Regions from separate parts of the Kurthia populi genome, predicted to be linked through region 2. Evidence: riboswitches for the same ligand, from Rfam matches in the RefSeq annotation. Region 2 holds a riboswitch; each other region holds the start of a gene.
The links. A riboswitch is a leader RNA that binds a small molecule or an ion and turns the genes downstream of it on or off. The one in region 2 is predicted to bind cobalamin.
Positions count from the first base shown of each region.

Region 1 (7,030 bases), on a different contig from region 2:
GTTTACGTCCTGAGCCACTTTGAATCATTTGCACATCAGCAATAACCGGACGACCTGCACGAATTGATTCCACACCTGCACGAATCGCATCCGGATGTAAAATTACACTTTTTCCTAATTCAAAATCCGCTGAAGCATGGACGATACGGCGAATAATTGACCATTCATCGTCATTGTAATCATGTGGACCATACTCTTCTAAAATCGTTTCAAAGCTATAGTCATAAATACGGTTTGGCTCAACTGTAAGCGGTGTAAAATCCGTATTGAAGTTATCGGTATTGATAAATAATTCTTTTTGCTCTGTATCATTTGTCATGTAAAATTCCCCCTATAAATTGTTCGACTGCTTCAAATGTGTCGAATGCATTGTCATATTGAATTTTCGGTCGTGTAATGAGTACAACCTCGATGCCTAAATCAAGCGCCGCCGTAATTTTTTCATCTACGGAGCCAGCTTTTCCGCTTTCCTTCGTAATCATTAGCGTCGTGTCAAACTGCTTATATAGCGCCTCATTCAGCTCACGAGAAAACGGTCCTTGCATCGCAATAATATTTTTTTGTTCAACGCCAAGTGCGGCGCATTTTTCCATATTGTCTAGACGCGGTAGCATACGCGCAATCATGCGAATACCGTCAACACCAACTAATTTATCTGCAAAAATTTGCAACGTCTTACTGCCTGTTAGTAGCATAACGTTCCCCTTACGAGCGAGTGCGACATCTGCCGCTTGTTCATACGTTTCAACCGCTGTAATGAGTGGATTTGTAAAATCCTCTGATGTACGCTCATAGCGGCAATACGGTACATCCGCTAACTTCGCAGCTTCCTGCGCATTTTTTGACGCCTCTTCTGCAAATGGATGGCTCGCATCAACGATCATGTCGTCACCGCGTTCTTTCACCTTTGCGGCCATTTCCTCAGCTGTTAAACGCCCAACAAAGGTAGGAATGCCTTCATCTGTTAAGCTTTTCGCCGCCGAATCGGTCACGACGGTTGCAAGCACATCATAGTGTGCAGCTAGACGAACAGCGAGTGCACGAGCATCACTTGTTCCAGCTAAAAATAACATACGCTTTATCTCCTAATCTCCGCATGGTGCAGGAGCAATTTTAATTTTCGGTGCAATATCCTGATAGACAAAGTTGCCTAGTTTCTTCACGCGTTTGAAATATTTAAATAATCGTTCATTTGGATGCGCATTCTCTTTATATTCCGCCACAAGCCCTTCTACCATTGGCACAAGCTGCTCTTTTGATAAGCCTTCGACAACGGGCTGACCAGGATGCGCGGTACGACCAACTGGCTTCGCGCCGATAAAGACATCAAAGGCCCCTTTACGGTAGACAATCCCAATGTCATCCATCACCGCGCGGTAACATGCCATCCCACAGCCATTAAAGCCAATATTTAATTCCTTCGGTAAATTCATACCGCCAAGAACGCTGTGTAGCTCCTCTGCATATGGAATTGAATCCGCCTTTTCACCATCACAGAAATCACACGCTTTAATACGTGCCACGTCGCCGTATGGTGAAACTAGTAAGCCTGATTCCTTCAAACGGTCCGTAATAAGCTCAGGGGCCGTCGTTGGAATGCGCAAAATGAATTCATGCTCTGGCGTATATTCCATCGTGCCTTTTTCACCGACAACATCTGCGAGTGTCATCATTTGCTGTGGCGTAATTTTTTTATTAGCCACACCTGGACTAACGGCTAATTCAAAAATCGATTCCATTTTCTGATGCACATAGTGCTTTGGCTCAAAAACCTCGACACCTAAGCAACCAAGTGCCTCCTCCGCTAAAGATAGGGCCGACTCGGCAGGCTTTAATGGCTCAGGCTTTTTTTCTGGTGCAGGTGCTACGGGCTCATAAGAACGCCCTGTCTCCTGATCCATTGCCCATGGTTCTGCTTCCTTCTTCAAGCGCTGATGCGGCTTAAGCGGTTGCTTTTCTTCGCCTAGTGTATATTTCTTTTGATAGCCACGAGGCGTAATCATTTTATTATCATAGAAAAATGTTGATGAATTCCCGATAACAACGGTTGTCAACATGCCAATGTCATGCGTCAGCATTTCCGATAAGGTCGTCATCGTAATATGCTGTGAATCACGATACGCACTTTTTACCAGGCCAACTGGTGTATCCGGATGACGATATTCAAGTAAAATACGCTGTGCTTCAACGATTTGGCGCGTACGACGACCACTTTTCGGGTTGTACAGTGCAATAACGAAATCCGCCATTGCGGCTGCTTCAATTCGTTTTGAAATTAAATCCCATGGTGTTAAGTGGTCACTCAAGCTAATCGTACATGAGTCATGCATGACCGGTGCACCAAGTAACGATGCACATGAGTTGATTGCCGAAATACCTGGCACGATTTCAACCGGTATACCCGTTTCTTCCGTCCAGCCCTTTTCGATTAACACTTCATACACAAGCCCTGCCATACCATATACACCCGCATCACCACTTGAAATAACGGATACGATTTCGCCGGCCTCTGCTTGCTTCACCGCTTCCTGTGCACGTGATACTTCCTCCGTCATCCCTGTACTGACAACTGCTTTTGCTGTAATTAAATCTTTGATTAAATCGACATACGTTTTGTACCCGATCACCACATCACTCATTTTCAGTACATCGACTGCACGATTCGTAATATGTTGAAAGTCCCCTGGTCCAAACCCGACGACGAATAATTTACCCTGTGCCATGCTACTTCCTCCATTTCTTGTCACTCACAACTCCCCATTCGGACAATGAAGACAACAAAAAAAGCCTTCTATTCCGGAGAATAAAAGGCTGAACATACTGAAAATTTGCAAATTTAAAAAATACTGCAAATAAAGTTTGTCCAAAAGCTTCTCCCTCCGAAAAGTTTTGTCCGATTTTAAAAGCAGGTTTCCTGACTCAAGTGTCTATGACGTCATCCCTTCTCAGCTTTAGCCAATGGATTTGATGACCTCAACACTCTTACAGTAGCGGGGGCTGTAATGGCTTCTCACCATTTTCCCTATTATCCTCACAACGAGGCACTTCTAAAATGTATCGTTAGTATTTAGTTTTTAAAAAATCTTGTTTTCATCATATCGGTAATTATCTTACTTTTCAAATCTTTTTTTACTATGATGTTATAGTACAAAAGAAAATTCACATAAATCGCTTGAAATTACAGCGTTTTCTCTGTATTGATACAGTTTTTTTAATTTCAAATAAATTGAAATAAAAATTGTTATTGGCAAATTTCCACGACAATGATAAGCTATTTTACGAAATGTCGAAAAATTATATACAATTTTACGGTGCGGATAATCAATTATTCGCTTAAAAGGGAAACTTGTGAAAAACAAGTGCTGTCCCGCAACTGTGATGCTGAGTTTCATTGCGTATGCCACTGTCTAGACGATGGGAAGGTGTAATGAAATGTTGACGCGAAGCCAGGAGACCTGCCGTAAAATCAATTCGGCCTACGAGGATAGGTGTACGAAAGACAAACTTACGATGAATGCTGTCTTTTTGTGCCTATTTCCGTTATGGAGATAGGCTTTTTTCGTACATTCCTCTACTTTTATAAGGAGGATTTCGCATGAAAAAATTATTAAAATTAATGTACTTCGCGCCCATTTTACTGCTCGTACCAACGCGGGCGAATGCGATGCACATTATGGAAGGGTTTTTACCAGTCGAATGGGCCATCTTTTGGTGGGTACTCGCGCTACCATTCATTATTTTAGGGATTCGTTCAATCACGAAAACGATTAAAGAGCATCCCGAAACAAAAATGATGCTTGGTTTATCTGGCGCGTTTGCATTCGTCTTATCTGCACTAAAAATACCATCTGTGACAGGAAGTTGTTCACATCCAACAGGTGTGGGCCTTGGTACGGTATTATTCGGACCGCTTGCGATGAGTGTTGTCGGCTCTATCGTTCTACTATTCCAAGCACTTTTACTTGCGCATGGTGGCCTGACAACACTTGGCGCCAATGCTTTTTCAATGGCAGTCGCTGGTCCAATCATTGCGTGGTATGTTTTTAAAGGCGCACAAAAAGTTGGTTGGTCGTTCTCTGTTGCGGTCTTTTTAGCAGCGATGCTTGGTGACCTCGGTACATATGTAGTGACATCCTTCCAATTAGCACTTGCCTTCCCAGCTGAGTCTGGTGGTATTTTCGCATCATTCGGTAAATTTGCGAGCATTTTCGCCTTCACACAAATTCCACTTGCGATTAGCGAAGGATTATTAACCGTTGTTGTCATGAACTTCTTACGTAAATACAATATTGCTGAATTAAAAGCATTAAATATTTTCAAAAAAAATAAGGAGGCGGCATAATGTTCAAAAAAAATCTCTTATTAATCGCCATCGTTATTATTTTAGCCATTGTGCCACTATTCCTTCAAAAAGGCGCTGAGTTTGGTGGCGCTGATGGTGAAGCGGAAGCGGCCATTACTGAAATCAACAAAGATTATGAGCCATGGTTTTCAAGCCTTTGGGAACCACCAAGTGGCGAAATTGAAAGTTTATTATTTGCACTACAAGCGGCAATTGGTGCAGGATTTATCGGTTACTTCTGCGGTTTAATGCGCGGACGCTCAAAAAAAGTGGACAAGGATCTGCATGATTCCCATTGATCAATACGCCTACGTTAATCGTTTAGCGACGGTGCATCCACTCGAAAAAATGGCCTTTTCATTTGTATTTTTATTATTTGCCATTTCAACAAAAGATGTGCTGATTTCACTCATTACGTTTTTCGTAATGAGTGTTTTCATTTTAATTGCCGCAAAAATTCCGCTAATAACGTATCTTAAACTGCTCCTTCTACCCGGCTTCTTCTTATTATCGAGCCTTGCAGGAATTTTAATTTCTTTTACAACCGCCACTCATTTACCGAGCCATGTTGCGGATTGGACCGTCTTTGGTGTGACGATTTTCATCGGCACCGCAAGTATTCATACGGCCTATCATTTATTTTTTTCAGTGCTCGCAAGCATTAGTTGTTTGTATTTTTTAACGCTGACGACACCCATTACCGCCATTACCTATGCGATGCGAAAACTAAAATTCCCAATTGTATTTGTTGATTTATGTGAATTAACGTACCGTTTTATTTTCGTGTTCTTAGCGAGTATGCAGCGCATTTATCAGGCACAGCAGTCACGTCTCGGCTATCAAAATAAGAAGCGATGGATTCAGTCAATTGGCTTTTTAATTACTTCGATGTTTAAGGATGTCTTCAAGCGTGCGCATGAGCTCAACAATGCGATGCAGGCGCGCTGTTATGATGATACAATCACCGATACATTGTATGGCTATAGTGTATGTCGTCGTAATTGGTACGGTGTTGCCGCTTGTCTATGCGGTTTATTTATTATTTACTTCATATTAGGAGGGCTTCTTACATGACGATTTCTTTTCAGCACGTCACTTTTCAATACGCAGACGGGACGACCGCATTACATGACTTATCCCTCGACATTCCAACGGGGAAAAAAATCGCCCTTCTTGGCAATAACGGTGCCGGGAAATCGACTCTTTTTCAGCATATGAATGGCCTTTTACAGCCAACAAATGGCACCGTTTTATACAACGACGTGCCGCTAAACTATAAACGTAAAGGCCTGCAAACATTACGCCAAAAAGTGGGCATCGTCTTTCAAGACCCCGACTCGCAGCTCTTTTCTGGTACGGTTGAGCAGGATATCGCCTTTGGACCAACCAATCTTGGCTGGGATAAGAAAATCGTTAAACAAAAGGTCGATGCTGTTATTGATCTTCTTGAAATTGAAGCCTTGCGCAAAAAGCCCCTTCATTTTCTAAGTCTCGGCCAGAAAAAACGCGTGGCCATTGCGGGTGTTCTAGCAATGGAGCCAGAATTGATGATTTTGGATGAGCCCTCTGCTGGACTTGATGGCTATTATACACAGCAAATCATGCAGATTTTATCGACACTGCACACGCCTGAGCGCACGATTATTTTATCGACACATGATGTGAATTTTGCCTATGAATGGGCAGATGAAATTATTGTCGTCAGTGATGGCCAGCTGCTTTATCAAGGGGACCCAGTTCATTTATTCAAGCATGATACGATTTTAAAAAAGGCCCATCTCGACACACCGTGGCTTTTTGAAACGACGATGGCCTTAATTCAAAAACAGATTATCAAGCCACTCGAACACTTCCCGCGCTCAAAGGAGGCTCTTTTTGAGCTGTTACCAACAGGGCGCGCAGTGCAATTCATCTAAAATTGGGGTATAGGATACTGAGGTGATGGCCGCATGAAAAAACTATTCGCAATTGCACTGATGATTCCTATTCTCACAGGCTGTACGACCACGCCAACTGAAACACCCACGCCTACAAACCAAAAGCTGACTTGGTATGATAGCCGCGAGGAAGCGCTCCTTAAAGGCTTAAAAAAAGAAGGCACACGGAAGGAAAATATTTTAGAGACAAAGCAATTTGGCGATGAGCAACTCATTATTTATCACGCCACAACTACACAGGGTGAAGGCATTGGCGTCGCAGCGATGCAGCAAGAAAACGACGAAAAATTCGCGTGGACGCGTGTATCGAATAAGCTCACCGTTCGCTTTACAGATGGTCAGACCGCCAATAGTCAAACGACATTCCATAGCCCTGAAGGTGTGCATTATCGCCTGTATATCGGCATTATGCCTAAGGATAAAAAAACGGTTGTCATTAATGGTCGTTCAATCCGGCCTACTGTAGATATGGATACACGTATGTATTATCATATTAAAAAAGTGAAATAAAAAAACGGCTCCCTGTGAGCCGTTTTTTTATTCTAGTTGATTTCATTGATTATCATTTACCTCATTAAAGTATCCTAAAATAAGACTACTACAGGGCACTTAAAATGGAATTATCAAGTTCCCTACGATTATTCGATCGATTTCGAATAATTTGACTGAGTTATTTTTTATTTTTTGTAAACATATAAACAAAATTACATATTAACTAAATTACATTGGTAGCATGATACGTTCATTTAAC
Region 1 is NZ_JBHUOR010000131.1:41,387-48,416, forward strand. It holds gene ACFSY7_RS15915 (precorrin-8X methylmutase) at 1-319, opposite strand, end outside; gene cobK (precorrin-6A reductase) at 309-1,073, opposite strand; gene cobJ (precorrin-3B C(17)-methyltransferase) at 1,086-2,723, opposite strand; cobalamin riboswitch at 2,888-3,064, opposite strand; cobalamin riboswitch at 3,293-3,477, shown strand; gene ACFSY7_RS15930 (energy-coupling factor ABC transporter permease) at 3,596-4,342, shown strand; gene ACFSY7_RS15935 (energy-coupling factor ABC transporter substrate-binding protein) at 4,342-4,641, shown strand; gene cbiQ (cobalt ECF transporter T component CbiQ) at 4,628-5,416, shown strand; gene ACFSY7_RS15945 (energy-coupling factor ABC transporter ATP-binding protein) at 5,413-6,258, shown strand; gene ACFSY7_RS15950 (hypothetical protein) at 6,292-6,789, shown strand.
Region 1: linked by a shared signal. The riboswitch ahead of ACFSY7_RS15930 (energy-coupling factor ABC transporter permease) and the one ahead of ACFSY7_RS18445 (Ig-like domain-containing protein) in region 2 are both predicted to bind cobalamin.

Region 2 (7,030 bases):
CGGTTTTTGCGACAAAAATCGTTTGTGGATTTTGTGGTAGCACCCCAATAAACTGACGATATAACTCTTTTTGGCGATATTTTTTAAGCACACGCCCTTCAAGTAACACCTGTCCACGATAAAGCGGCATTAAGCCAGCCATCACTTGCATTGCCGTTGATTTGCCCGAACCGTTTCCACCAAGCAACGTGAAAATTTCCCCACGCTCTAGCGTCAAATCAAATTCTTTTAAAATATCATGGCCTTTTGCTTCGTAGCGGAACCAGCCTTTTTTCACTTCTAAAATGGGGTCATGCGATACAGCTGAGTTTGGCATACGCGCCGTTCCTTGTACGAAATGCTTTGTTAGCCATGCGCGTCCTTCACGAATCGTTAGCGGAGCGTCATCTTGTAGCTGCAAGGCATGATGAATACGCAATGGCGTCGGTAAACCGAGTAGCATCGGGTGCTCGCGGTCAATTGCTTGTAGCTCACTCGCAACGGCTTTCGGTGTACCGTTGGCGATTATTTCACCTTGTTCAAGCATGACGACGCGGTCTGCAAGTGGATATACTTCTTCTAGGCGATGCTCGACTAATAAAATCGTTAAGCCGAGCTCTTTATTTAATTTTTGCAGCGTTTGAATAAATTCCGTTGCCGCAATCGGGTCTAGCTGCGATGTCGGTTCATCTAAAATTAAAACCTCTGGCTGCATGACCATAACACTAGCCAAATTAAGTAATTGTTTTTGACCACCCGATAAATGCATCGTATCCGCATGAAATAGGCCTTGGATACCAAAGAAATTCGCCATTTCCGCAACGCGTCGTCGAATCGTACTCGGCTCGACCCCTAAATTTTCGAGCCCAAATGCGAGCTCATGCCACACTTTATCGGTAACAAGTTGATTTTCTGGATTTTGTAGCACATAGCCAATTTTCTCAGCTCGCTCACGTTCGGTCAGCGAATCGAGTGCTTGATTGTTTAAGAAAATGTCCCCGCTTCGTTCGCCATGGGGTGCAAGTTCTTGTTTTAATTGTTTTAATAATGTTGTTTTCCCACAGCCTGAAACCCCACAAAAAACGACAAATTCACCTTGTTCAATTGCTAAATTCAGCTGTTTTAATGCAGGTCGTTTGGCGAGTGGATACGTGAAATCGAAATCTTTGAAGTTAATGAACGCCATTTGCGCACCTCCTGTAATTCAAGTAATAATGGTAGTAACGCTAAGACGGCGTAGCTACTATAAACGATGAGCTGTGGCCACTGCCATGAGAGCCCACTAAACGTTGGGTAAAAATAAAAATCATTCCAATCGTGCCAAGAAGCAAACAGTTGGATAGCAAAAAATGAGGCAATTAATGCAAGTAGCGAGCCATCGCGTTTCGTAAAAATAAAAATCGAAAATGTTGAACGCCCTGAAAGCCCATAGCCACGCGCCTTCATCGAATCTGCACTTTCAATGCCATTTTCAAGTGCCCATGATACTAAAATTGATAATACGCGCATCGCACTTTTAATGCGTTGCCACATGTTCCCAACACTTGGGTCCATACCAATCGCTTTTTGGGCATTCATAATTAAATGAAGTTGTTGCTTGAAACGCGGAATGAGGCGCATCGTCACCGAAATTAACAATGCAACTGCCGGTGAGATTTTACCGAATAAATAAATGAATTTATCGGTCGTCATGAGCTTGCTGAACGCATTAAACCAAAATAGTACCGCCAGTAGCATACAACTCATCGCCAAGCCATAAATGATTGCTTCAAGTGTAATTGGCTGGTAGTTGACGTAAAACAGCACGATTTCCCCGTCATGACTAATCAATGGATTGATGAGCGCTGCAATTAGCGCAAATGGCACAAACCATTTTAAAGACGCCGTAAATGCGCGTGCATCAATGGCAACATTTAGTAAAATGGCACAAATGAGTGAGATAATTAGTAACACAGGATGCATATAAAACATCGTCAATCCCGTAATGACCGCAAAATAACTAAATAATACGATTGGATGTAATGTATTTAAACTATACATAGCGCCACCTACTGATCTGCAAGGCCAATATCGCGCCCTAAATTCGTCGTATAATGCCACGTAATTTTATCGCCATCTTTTATATCATATGCTGATGCCCCGACACCAGGTGCTTTACCGTTAACGGCAAACATCCAGCCAGATAGGCTACCCGCTTGCTTTTCATAAATATGATTGATGCCTTCTACATAAACAGAACCATAGCCTGATTCCCCTTCGCCTTCATATTCGAAGTGGATGCCATGTTTTTGCAAGGCTTTTCGCGTTGCCGTCCAGGCACTATCTCCTTTTTCAATCGTGTACGTGCCTGCTTTTAAAATAATGCCGTTTGACGGAACATATTTTGTGCTTTGCAGTGCTTCAGGTAAGCGATTGAAATGCTCCTGCTGCAGCAATGTATCCACGCGTACTGACACCGTCACCGTTTCTTTTTTATCTTCTTTTTGTGGTGTTGTCGGCTTCGGTTTCGCGGTATTATCAGGCGTCGGTTGCTTCACAGGTGCAGTTGTTGCAGGCTTTTGATGTTCGCTTGTTGTTTTATCCGCTGACGTTGGCTGTTTATTAGTAGTATCGGCCGCTGAAGTAGTAGATTTTTCATCCTGTGCAGTGGCTTCTTTTGGCGTTGCCGTTTTTTCTTCTGCCGCTGGTTTCGCGTCGTTCGTTTGCTGCTCCTCTGTTTTTGCTGGCGCTGCAGGTGTAGCTACCTTATCTGTATCTTCTATAATCTTTTCTTTATCAACCTGCTTATCGATAGCTTCCTTGTCATCCGGCTTTATTTCTGCTTTATCCTTTCGTTCTTGTGCATCCTCGCTCGATTTCTGTTTGTTTGCAGCCTCTACGGGTTCTTGTTGTGCCGAACTCGTTTCATTTACTGTCGATGATGCAGTTGCAGCTTGCTCACTTTCTAAGCGCGCTTTTTCTTTTTCATATTCATCAACGGATTGCACGTTGCACGCACTAAGTAGCATCGAAGCGGCTAACATTCCTCCTAATAAGCGTTTCATCTAAAAATCCTCCTTATACGTCAAAGAGGGCGCTGGAAATTCCAGCCCCCTACAGTGACAAAACTCATTATTTTACACGTACTTTCAGCGTTTTTGATTTGTTGCCAGCCGTATCTTTTACCATTACTAACAATGCTTTTTTCGTTTGTTGCTTTGGAATTTTTACGCTGAATTTGCCTGTTGATGATGCTTTCGTGCGATATTTTTTGCCGTTTACTTGAACGATTACTGTTGCACCTTTTTCAGCTTTACCAGTCACATATTTCGTACCTGCTTTTACCGTATTCACTTTCGCCACAGCAGGTGCCGTTTTATCCGCTACTGTGACCGTTTTAACTTTTGAGGTATTGCCCGCAGCGTCTGTTACCGTCACGACTAATTTAGTGCCAGCTTTTTGCTTCGCAATCGCTAAATCGTAGCGTCCTGTGCCATCTGCTAATGTCGTTGCAAGCACTTTTTTACTAGATTTCACTGTCACCGTCGCATATTTCTCAGCTGTGCCTTTTAGCATTGTTGATTTATCCGACACTGCAGAAATCTTTGCGGCTACCGGTGCAGTTGTATCATAGTTAAATTTTGTTGCGTCCACTGCTGATAAATCATAGTATGGTGTTTGTTGTGCATATGCGGTTAGTGCTTGTGCAGCTTGTACGTTTGAGATTTGGTTCACTGTACCTTGTGCCGAGTTTTTAAACGCATGCTGTGCTTTATCATAACTTGTTAATAAGTTTGATACCGTCCATGCACCATTCGCTAACACAAACTGCTCGTGTTGCTGTGGATTAATGCCAAGTGCTAATTGCGCAATAATAAGCTGTGAAACAGATTCTGGACTATCTCCTTTTGCCCATTCACTATAGAAGCCGGCCTGGTCGCTTAATTGTGACTGCATAAATGCCAAGCCTTTTGTGATGACCTTATCTACAGCTGGTTGTGTTTTATAGGGCGCAAGTGCTGTGATCGCCATTGCCGTTGAATCGACATCGGCACCCGTTGCCCATTCACTTGATGAGCCCCATGAGAAGCCACCGTCTGAATAAGCTTTAGTTACAAGGAAGTCTACGATTGCTTCACGTGAGAAATCCGCTTCATTCGCTTTAGGCACCGCATAATCGTTGGCATCAAGCGCTGTTAATAGCCAGTAGTAATCCATTTCTAATAGCTCAAATGCCGTATCTACATCGCCTTTTGCTTTTTGTTGTTGTGCATAAGCGACCATTTTTTCGATTAAGTTAACGCCGCCTACATTCGTTGCATCCTTGCCGATGGCTGTCACCGCAAGCACAGTTGTTGCGTATTTACTAACAGCAGAAAAGCTTGCAAAATCATTTTTTGCTTCCGCTTCTACGGTTTGATAGTATGTATCGTAATAATTTTTCGCTACAGGGAAATTGGCTTTCGCTAATGTCAGTACCGAGCTCCCTAAATCGGTTGTTGGTGTTTTTGCCATCGCGTACGTAAATGCCGACGCATCATTTAATGCTGCCGTATATGATACCGCCGATGCTGTATTGCTAGCGATTGGTGTGACTTCTTGTGCTTGTGCACTCCAAGCTGGCACAGCGCTTAATGTAAGTGCTACCACAACTGAAGATGCTACCCATTTGTTTTTGAACATAAAAAAATCCTCCCCTGATTTTTTAGAATTTTCACGCAACAATTCTTAGGGAGGACAACTATATATAATAAGCCAAAAAAGCTTGCAAAACACCACTTCCCCTCGAAGTTTGTTAACGATGTAGAAGCAGGTCTCCTGGCTCGTGATCTTTTTACTCTAGCGGCTTCTCATTGCTTTATCGCAAGCAACAATGCACAAAACTATTTCATCACACATACAGTAGCGGGGCTGCGTTGGCTTTTCACCAATCTTCCCTATTATCCCAATTGGGCACTTCTACATATTCAATTGTTCTATAGTATTCCATAAAAACGTTCGGATGTAAACGCTTTTTCTAGAGAAAATAAATAAAATCGCCTAACCTCGACTTATTTTACGAATGAAATAAGTTGAGATTAGGCGAATAGAGCGGTCGTACGCTAGACGGCGACTTCACATTTTTTATGCGTATTATAGGCATGTAGTTGCTCCTCTGTTAAGTTTTTTACGTACAAATGAAAATTCATCGACTGCAGTCCATACTGTTCACAAGCCTCGCAATAAATTCGATACCCTTCACGATACATATCCATTTTTACCAATCCTCTCTGAATGTGTTAGTTGTTATATAACAAATATCTTTTATAAAAATAATATATAACAGTTTGAAACAGTCGTCAATGATATTTATCAGAAAATTTAAAAATAAATAAAAAAAGAGCCCTGCCTCTATGGCTAAGCTCTTGTCAGTTTAGTGTTTTGGCCTTTTTTAAGCGCGTCATCATTTTGCGATACATCTGTACTAATACTTCAGCGATTACAAGTCCCATTACAATTGCACCCGTAATAATGCCAGTTTTTAAGAAAAATTGTAGTGACTCATTGTATTCGTTTGCGACAACATGACGCATTGCCTCATACGCTAAGCCCCCGGGTACAAGTGGGATAATACCCCCTACAACAAAAATCAGCATCGGTGTTTTGTGTTTAAATGCTTGGTAATGGGCCACAATCGAAATAATAAATGCCCCGCAAAACGATGCGGTGACACTGTCTACTTGCTGCTGAATCATCGCGTAATAAATGAGCCACCCAATCATCCCAACGAGTCCACACGGAATGAGTGTTGATTTTGGTACGTTGAAAATAATCGCAATGCCATAGGTAGCAACAAATGCACACACAAGTTGTAAAACATAATCCATAGCAAAGTCTCCTTAAAATAAAATAAGTACAAAGGCGATACCTGAACCAATCGCTAGGGCTGTAAGAGATGCCTCTGCGCCTTTTGTGACGCCGGATACAAAATGCCCCGCCATCATGTCACGCACCGCATTGGCAATCGGGACGCCTGGTACAAGCGGCATAACCGCGCCGATAATGATTTTATCCTCTTCAAAGCCAAAGCCTATATAGAGCGCGAGTAGCGTCATTAAACCAACTGCAATGGATGCAGTAAATTCGGCAAAAAACTTCACCTTTGTAATCGCATTTACGCGTAAGCAGACCCAGTGCCCGATGCCCCCCGCAATCGCTGCGGCTGGCATATCCCAAACGGAACCCATAAAAAGAATGACGAAGCAACCACTTGCGATTGCTGCGTAAATAACTTGTGCAAGTTCTGAACGAAAAAGATTTTTATTTTCAAGCGTTTTTAATTGTTCATACGCTTCTTCAATTGATAATTGATTTGCTGTTAGTGCACGAGAAATCGTATTAATTTCAGCGATTTTTGATAAATCTGTTGCGCGTCGTGGAATTTGTGCAATACGTGTCGGGCTTTCATGACTAGCTGAAAAAATAATACCGGTTGGTGTCACAAAACTTTGTGCATCCTGATAGCCCTGTGAACGTGCCATGCGAAGCATTGTATCTTCTGCACGATACGTTTCTGCGCCGCTTTGCATGAGTAAGCGCCCTGCGAGTAAAAAGCAGTCCGCCGCAAAGACAGATGATGTATCCATCTTGTCCCTCCTTATAAAATAAAAGTAAGGAGCCAAAAAATCGCTGGCTCCTTAACATTATAGTAGTTATTTGTGGTTTTGATAACCCATTATTTTGCAGGCATACGTGTTGCTGCATCAAGACGAATGAGTTCCGCATTTAAATACGCACTCTCAATCATATATTTCACCGTAAAGGCATATTCAGAAGGATCCCCTAAACGTTTTGGATATTCTGGGATTTGGCGTAAGGAAGCAAGCGCATTTTCTGGCATTCCTTGCATCAGTGGTGTTTCAAATAATCCTGGTGCAATCGTATTAATACGAATATTTAAGCTTGCGAGGTCGCGGGCAATCGGTAAAGCCATGCTCGCAATGGCACCTTTACTTGCGCTGTATGCGGCTTGTCCCATCTGGCCATCAAATGCGGCAATCGAAGCGGTGTTAATGACAATTCCACGATCTGG
Region 2 is NZ_JBHUOR010000140.1:6,745-13,774, forward strand. It holds gene ACFSY7_RS18430 (ABC transporter ATP-binding protein) at 1-1,165, opposite strand, end outside; gene ACFSY7_RS18435 (energy-coupling factor transporter transmembrane component T) at 1,102-2,019, opposite strand; gene ACFSY7_RS18440 (DUF4430 domain-containing protein) at 2,028-3,023, opposite strand; gene ACFSY7_RS18445 (Ig-like domain-containing protein) at 3,091-4,641, opposite strand; cobalamin riboswitch at 4,750-4,934, opposite strand; gene ACFSY7_RS18450 (transcriptional regulator) at 5,061-5,213, opposite strand; gene ACFSY7_RS18455 (threonine/serine exporter family protein) at 5,367-5,825, opposite strand; gene ACFSY7_RS18460 (threonine/serine exporter family protein) at 5,838-6,584, opposite strand; gene ACFSY7_RS18465 (SDR family NAD(P)-dependent oxidoreductase) at 6,674-7,030, opposite strand, start outside.

Region 3 (7,030 bases), on a different contig from region 2:
ACAGAAAAAGACATCGATGTACTGAAAAAAGTTGGGGATTTCCCACAAGTGGTAGCAGATGCTGCACGCGCTCGCGCACCGCACCGTATCACAAACTACGTACAAGAATTAGCTGCTACATTCCACAGCTTCTACAATGCTGAAAAAGTATTAGATGTTGACAATAAAGAACGCTCTGCAGCACGTCTTGCAATGATCACAGCAGTAGCACAAACAATTAAAAATGCGCTTAAATTAGTAGGCGTAGCTGCTCCTGAAAAAATGTAATTTAGCTAAATAAAAAGAGGCTTTGACATATGTGTAAAGCCGCTCCTATGAGCATAAAAAAACCGGAATCGCGCTGTGACGCGGTTCCGGTTTTTCGTTTCGAACGTTAAAAAAAGAAAATGACGTGTTTTGTCTTAGTCACTTTTTTATTATGTCTGTAGCAGAAGACGCTCACCTCAAGGAGCGAAGTGAGTAGGTGGGCGATGCATGCTATGCTTTTGGCGAACAGCGCGTTTCAAGAGATGCTCGTTAAAATACTCGTTAATAGGGCTTGCTATTGATTGAAAAAGGGTATGGAAAGACTAGAACTGTTTTGCTCTAAAAACGCCTGTCGGATTTCTACTGACGGTACTTCAATCGAAACGATTAAAAAATAGCTTCAATCTCAAAGCAAAAAATAATTAACGGAAGAGGTGAACGTATTGTCACAAAATAAAGCCTACAAATTTAGGTTATATCCAAATAAGGACCAACAAGCACGCATCCATCAAACGCACGGTCATTGTCGTTTTGTCTATAACCATTTTCTTGAACTTTGGAACACTTCCTATAAAGAAGAAGGCAAAAGCTTAAATCGTAGCTTGATGTCTAAAGTCCTCACGAAGATGAAGAAACAAGATGAAACAGCTTGGCTGAGAAACGTAGACAGTGTGGCATTACAAGCCTCTTATGAATATTTAATCGATGCCTTCAATCGATTTTTTAAGAAACAGAATAAATACCCTCGTTTCAAAAGCAAAAAAAATCCCGTACAAAGCTATACAACCAAAAATACAAATAACAATATCGCGATTGTCGGTAACCACATCAAACTACCGAAACTTGGGCTTGTGAAGTTTGCGAAGTCTTGTGAGATAGAAGGACGTATCATGCGCGCAACGATCAAATATCATGCAAGTGGCCATTTTTACGTATCGATTGCATGTGAAGTACCGGACGTTCAGCCGTTACCGAAAACCAATCAATCTGTCGGGATTGATTTAGGTATCACCGATTTTGCGATGCTGTCTGATGGACGTAAAGTGGATAACCAACGCTTTACGGTGAAGATGGAGAAGCAGCTAAAGCGGGAACAACGCAAGTTATCACGTCGCTACGAACAAGCAAAAAAAGAGAACCGCGTTTTACGTGACTGTATGAACTACCAAAAGCAACGTCGTAAAGTCGCGCGCTTGCGTGAACGTGTTGCGTTTCAGCGGGAAGATTTTTTAAATAAGTTATCAACGGAACTCATTCGCCAGTACGACATCATCTGCCTAGAAGACTTACACACCAAAGGCATGTTGAAAAATCATAAACTAGCAAAAGCCATTAATGACGTTTCTTGGTTTTCGTTTGTGCAAAAACTGATGTATAAAGCGAAGTGGTATGGCCGAGAAATCGTAAAGATTTCACGCTTCTATCCATCGAGCCAACTTTGCCATGTCTGTGGGCATCGAGATGGCAAGAAGTCCCTCGACATTCGCGAGTGGGTTTGCCCATCTTGCGGTGAAACGCTAGACCGAGACCTTAACGCAAGTCGGAACATTTTAGCCGAAGGACTCACGCTGTTAACCCAACAACCGTAGGGACTACGGGGCTCGCCTACTCAAGAAGTGAAGCCACTGTTCGAGCTGTCGGAACAAGCAAGCACTGTTCGTAGGAATCCCCCACTTCAAGCGCATTCGTAAAAACGGCTAAGTGGGGGTAGTTCAATTTAAAAATAAATTGGTTGCATCATGTGTACGTAAAATAGGCTCCGAATACTTCGTATAATTCGATGTTAAAAAGTAATAGTAGAGCATATCAACGACATACAACTGCGCGATAAGTGACGCTGTCGCGGCTGTGCGGATTTTACCGCTAACCTCTAATGCACTGTGTAAAAGTGTCACCGTGGCTTGTTTTGCAAGCTCGGAGTCTTGATTGCCGGTCACCGCAATGACAGGAATTTGTAGGCTCTTCGCAATGTTTTCTAGCTGCTCGATTTGCGTTTTTTCACCAGAATTTGAAATAAGCACAAGTACTTTATTTTCTGGGTTAGCAGAAAGCAGTGTTGTAATCAGATGAATGTCTGAATGGGTAATGACATTTTTTCCGAATTATTTAAAAAAAGAAAACCCTAACATGGATGGAATCACTTTCGTTTATTTACAAATAATGTAATCTAAAAGTAATAAAATTTCATTTTTTGTTTAAAATATTTTTTAAAAAGAAATTAAATTACATTTTAAAATAAAGTAAGCACGAAATCAGTGCGTAATTACATAAAAATGACACACTATTCCGAATATGCTTTCTTAACTCCTTGAAGTTTTGTATAATAGGGGCAATTAAACACACAGACATAGTAGGGGAAATGAGTGAAAATCTCATGCGGTCCCGCCACTGTAATGAAGTAATTCGAAGCCAGATTACCTACTATTTTCTTGAATGTGCTACGAGGATAGTCAACTTTTAGGGGGCTTCTGTATGTACAGGGGCCTTTTTATGTTCTCGGGAAATGAGAGGAGAATGGATTTTGAAAAAATGGATGTCATGGGGTTCCGCATTAGCGGTCTCAGCAATGTTATTATCAGGCTGCGGTACAGCAGATCAGACAAATGACAAGGAAAAAACAACACAGTCAGCGCAGCAAAATGCGTACCCATTAACAGTGAAGGATGCGACAGGTAAAGAAATTAGCATTAAGCAAGAGCCTTCAAAAATTATTACCTTATCACCAAGCATTACGGAATCATTATTCGCACTTGACTTAGGAGATAAGGTGACAGGTGTTACAACGAATGATGATTATCCGAAAGAAGCGACTAAAAAAACAATGGTTGGCGATATGAATCCAAATATCGAAAAAATCATTTCGTTAGAACCTGATTTCGTGTTAATTGATGCGTCATCATTAGGTACGGCTGAAGCAGGTTTAGAGCAGCTACGTGATGCAGGAATCACTGTATTTGTTGTGCCAACAGCAAATTCATTTGATGAAACGTATGCCAATATCGAACTAATCGGTAAGGTGACAAATAAAGAAGCTGAAGCGAAAAAAATTGTTGCAGATATGCAGAAAAAAGTAGCGGATGTACAACAGAAAATTAAAGATGCCAATGTGAAAGAACGTTCTGTATTTGTCGAAACATCAGATGCACCAGACATTTATACAGCGGGCAATAACTCGTATATGCAAGAAATGTTCGACTTAATTGGTGCGAATAATATTGCTAAAGATGGCGGCGAAAATTGGTATAAAATCGACCCAGAAGCGATTGTAAAAGGCAACCCAGATGTCATTATCGTGAAGTATGATTACGTACCAAATATCATGAAGAAAATTAAAAAACGTGATGGCTTTGATACCATTACAGCGGTGAAAGAAGACCAAATTGTGCAAGTCGATGACAATTTAACAAGTCGTACAGGTCCACGTTTAGCAGATGGCTTAGAAGAAATCGCGAAAGCTGTCTATCCTGAGGCATTTAAATAATGAAAAAACATGTTGTCGGGTATACCGTATCCTTTGCGCTATTAGTTGTAGCGGCATGGTTTGCGATTAGTATTGGCTCGGTGAAGGTTCCACTATCTGTATTGTGGAATCCATCATCAGCGGATGCAGCCTCGGCAAATATTATATGGAAAATCCGCGTGCCACGTGTGATTTTAGCCGGTCTTGTAGGGGCAGCACTTGCTATGGCAGGTGCTGCCTTTCAAGGTTTATTGAAAAATCCACTGGCTGATCCATATACGCTGGGGGTTTCTTCTGGGGCATCGGTCGGAGCGGTGATGACAATTTTCTTCGGTATTTCGTCATCCGCGCTTGGCCTATACACATTACCGATTTTTAGTATGATTGGTGCAATGGTCGCAATGGTGTTAGTGCTTGGCTTTTCACGCCTTGTCGATCGTTCGATGAAAATGGAAACATTGATTTTAACAGGGATTATTATTAGTGCCTTTTTAAGCTCCGTTATTTCACTTATGATTGCACTAACTGGTGAGGAACTGCGTCAGATTTTAAACTGGCTCATGGGGAGCGTATCGATGCGTGGCTGGCCGTATATTAAAATGATTTGGCCATTTTTACTTGTTGGTGCCTTGATGCTATGGATGAATCGCAAGGAACTAAATGCCTTATTATTTGGCGAGGAGCGCGCGCATTATTTAGGGGTCAATGTGAAGCGCAGCAAGTGGATGATTTTAGTGGGCGGCTCGATTTTAACAGGCTGTGCCGTAGCGGTGTCAGGGACAATTGGCTTTGTTGGTTTAGTTGTACCGCATATGACACGTCTACTTTTCGGTGCAGATCATCGTCATTTACTACCGCTCTCAATTATTAATGGTGCCACGCTACTTATCGTCTGTGATTTAGTAGCGCGCACGATTATTGCACCATCCGAATTACCGATTGGCGTCATTACATCATTTATTGGTGCGCCAGTATTTGCTTATATTTTCTTTAGACAACGTAGAAAGGGGCGTTAAACATGTTAGAGATTCACGGCTTAACAGGGGGCTATGATAAAAAAGAAATTGTTCGAGATGTGAGCTTTTCATTACAGAAGGGGCGAATGCTCGGCATTTTAGGGCCAAATGGTAGCGGGAAATCGACGCTTTTAAAAATGATTAGTGGCATTTTACCGCTAACTGCCGGTGATATTTTAATCGATAACAAGCCTCGAACAAGCTACAAACAAAAGGAATTAGCTCGCAAGATGGCCGTGCTACCACAGCTTCATGCTCATGCTTTTTCCCATACCGTCGCGGAAACAGTCGCGCTTGGGCGTTACCCGCATCAAAGCGGCTTATTTTCACAGTGGTCAGCAGAAGATGAGGCAGCGACAACGGAGGCAATGACTCAAACGGGTGTCGCAAAGTACCGCGATGAGGAGCTGGAATATTTATCAGGCGGCGAGCAGCAACGGACCTTTATTGCACAGGCACTTGCCCAGCAGGCGGAGCTTTTACTGCTAGATGAGCCGACAAATCATTTAGATTTAGAACATCAACGTCAAATTATGGACATGCTAAAGCATGAGGTAGCAACGCGACAGTTAACGGTTGTGTCGATTTTTCATGATATGAATTTAGCGGCGTTGTACTGCGATGAGCTTCTATTACTAGAAAATGGACGCGTACGCGCATACGGTGCGCCTGCGGAAGTCTTGACTGAAGACGAGATTGCACAAGTGTATCATACGGCGGTCGCACGCTTTGCACATCCACAGCTAGCGACGCCGCAAATGGCACTGCTGCCGAATATTGAAATAGCACAAAATCGCGTGACGCTCGAGCAGTTCCGAGTGGAAAATGAATTTGTTCATTTAAAGGCTACAAAACCGCTTCGTACATTATCTGCGGCACTGCATAATCCGGGTTTTGGCTGGTTCCGTCATTTTTTAAATCGCACTGTCGATGCGCAGTATATGTGTGATGATGCACATGCAGAAATGAAAAATTATATTAAAAATCATCATTTACCAATTGAGCAAACCGTTGCGATGATGACAGCGGTAGATGTAAAGCATGCGGTGATTCGCCGTTATAAAGAGGAAGACCATGAAATCTTTGTGATGGTCACAGCCGGTGTCGGCAATGCTGTCGATGCGGCACGCGGCCATTTACATGCGGAGCCACAGCGTGTTGGCACGATTAATTTATGGGTCATTATCAATGGGGTATTAAGTGATGAATCATTCATGCAGGCGATGATGACGACCATTGAGACGAAAGTAAAGGCGATGCAAGATGGCGAAATTTATGATACCCAAACAGGGACGATTGCGACGGGAACATCAACAGATAGTGTGCTAATTGCTTCAACGCAAAGCGGGCAAAATTATGAGTATGCGGGAACGATTACAGACATCGGCAAATTAATTGGTCGTGGTGTGTATGAAACGATGATTATTGCGCTAGATGACTATAAGCGTGCGAAAGGGTGGATTCAATGATTTTGAATCATCTTATCGCCTGCGTTATCGGTGTAATCATCGACCGCATTTACGGTGAGCCACGCTATATAAAGCATCCTGTTATTTTAATTGGGAATTTCATTGCATGGTTAACGAAAAAGTTAAATCACGGCAATCAGCGTAAAGTAAAAGGAGCGATGGCAGCGGTGATGACGATTGTTGTGACGACGCTCATCGCTTTTTTCATTGTCTATGGTAGCTATCAGCTGCATGTATTTTTAGGTGTCGCAGCCGAAAGTATATTAATAGCACTTGGGCTTGCGCAGAAAAGCTTAAAGCAGGCGGCACACGATGTGTATGAACCACTCGTTGCCGGTGATTTAGACGAGGCGCGTACGAAGCTTGGCTGGATTGTCGGACGTGATACCAAGCATTTAGATGAAGCCAATATTACGCGAGGTGTTGTCGAAACCGTTTCTGAAAATACGAGTGATGGCGTGACAGCGCCGCTATTTTACGCCTTATTATTTGGGGCCACTGGTCTATGGTGCTACAAGGCCATTAACACATTAGATTCGATGATTGCCTATAAAAATAAGACATACAGAGACTTCGGATTTTTTGCGGCGAAGGTCGATGATATCGCCAACTTTATCCCAAGCCGAATTACTGGATTTTTACTATTAATTGTTACGAAAAATCATTATGGTTTACCGTTTAAAGAAAGATTCCAGAAGTGGCATGTGGACGCAAAAAAACATCCAAGTCCAAATAGTGGTTATTTAGAAGCGGCAACAGCCTATCAGCTAGGCATTCAATTAGGTGGCTTAAATTACTATGGTGGCATCGCTTCTCATCGTCAGGAGATGGGCGAGCCG
Region 3 is NZ_JBHUOR010000023.1:26,300-33,329, forward strand. It holds gene argS (arginine--tRNA ligase) at 1-267, shown strand, start outside; gene tnpB (IS200/IS605 family element RNA-guided endonuclease TnpB) at 690-1,835, shown strand; gene ACFSY7_RS04105 (SIS domain-containing protein) at 1,959-2,333, opposite strand; adenosylcobalamin (AdoCbl) riboswitch at 2,578-2,709, shown strand; gene ACFSY7_RS04110 (ABC transporter substrate-binding protein) at 2,768-3,727, shown strand; gene ACFSY7_RS04115 (FecCD family ABC transporter permease) at 3,727-4,722, shown strand; gene ACFSY7_RS04120 (adenosylcobinamide amidohydrolase) at 4,725-6,191, shown strand; gene cbiB (adenosylcobinamide-phosphate synthase CbiB) at 6,188-7,030, shown strand, end outside.
Region 3: linked by a shared signal. The riboswitch ahead of ACFSY7_RS04110 (ABC transporter substrate-binding protein) and the one ahead of ACFSY7_RS18445 (Ig-like domain-containing protein) in region 2 are both predicted to bind cobalamin.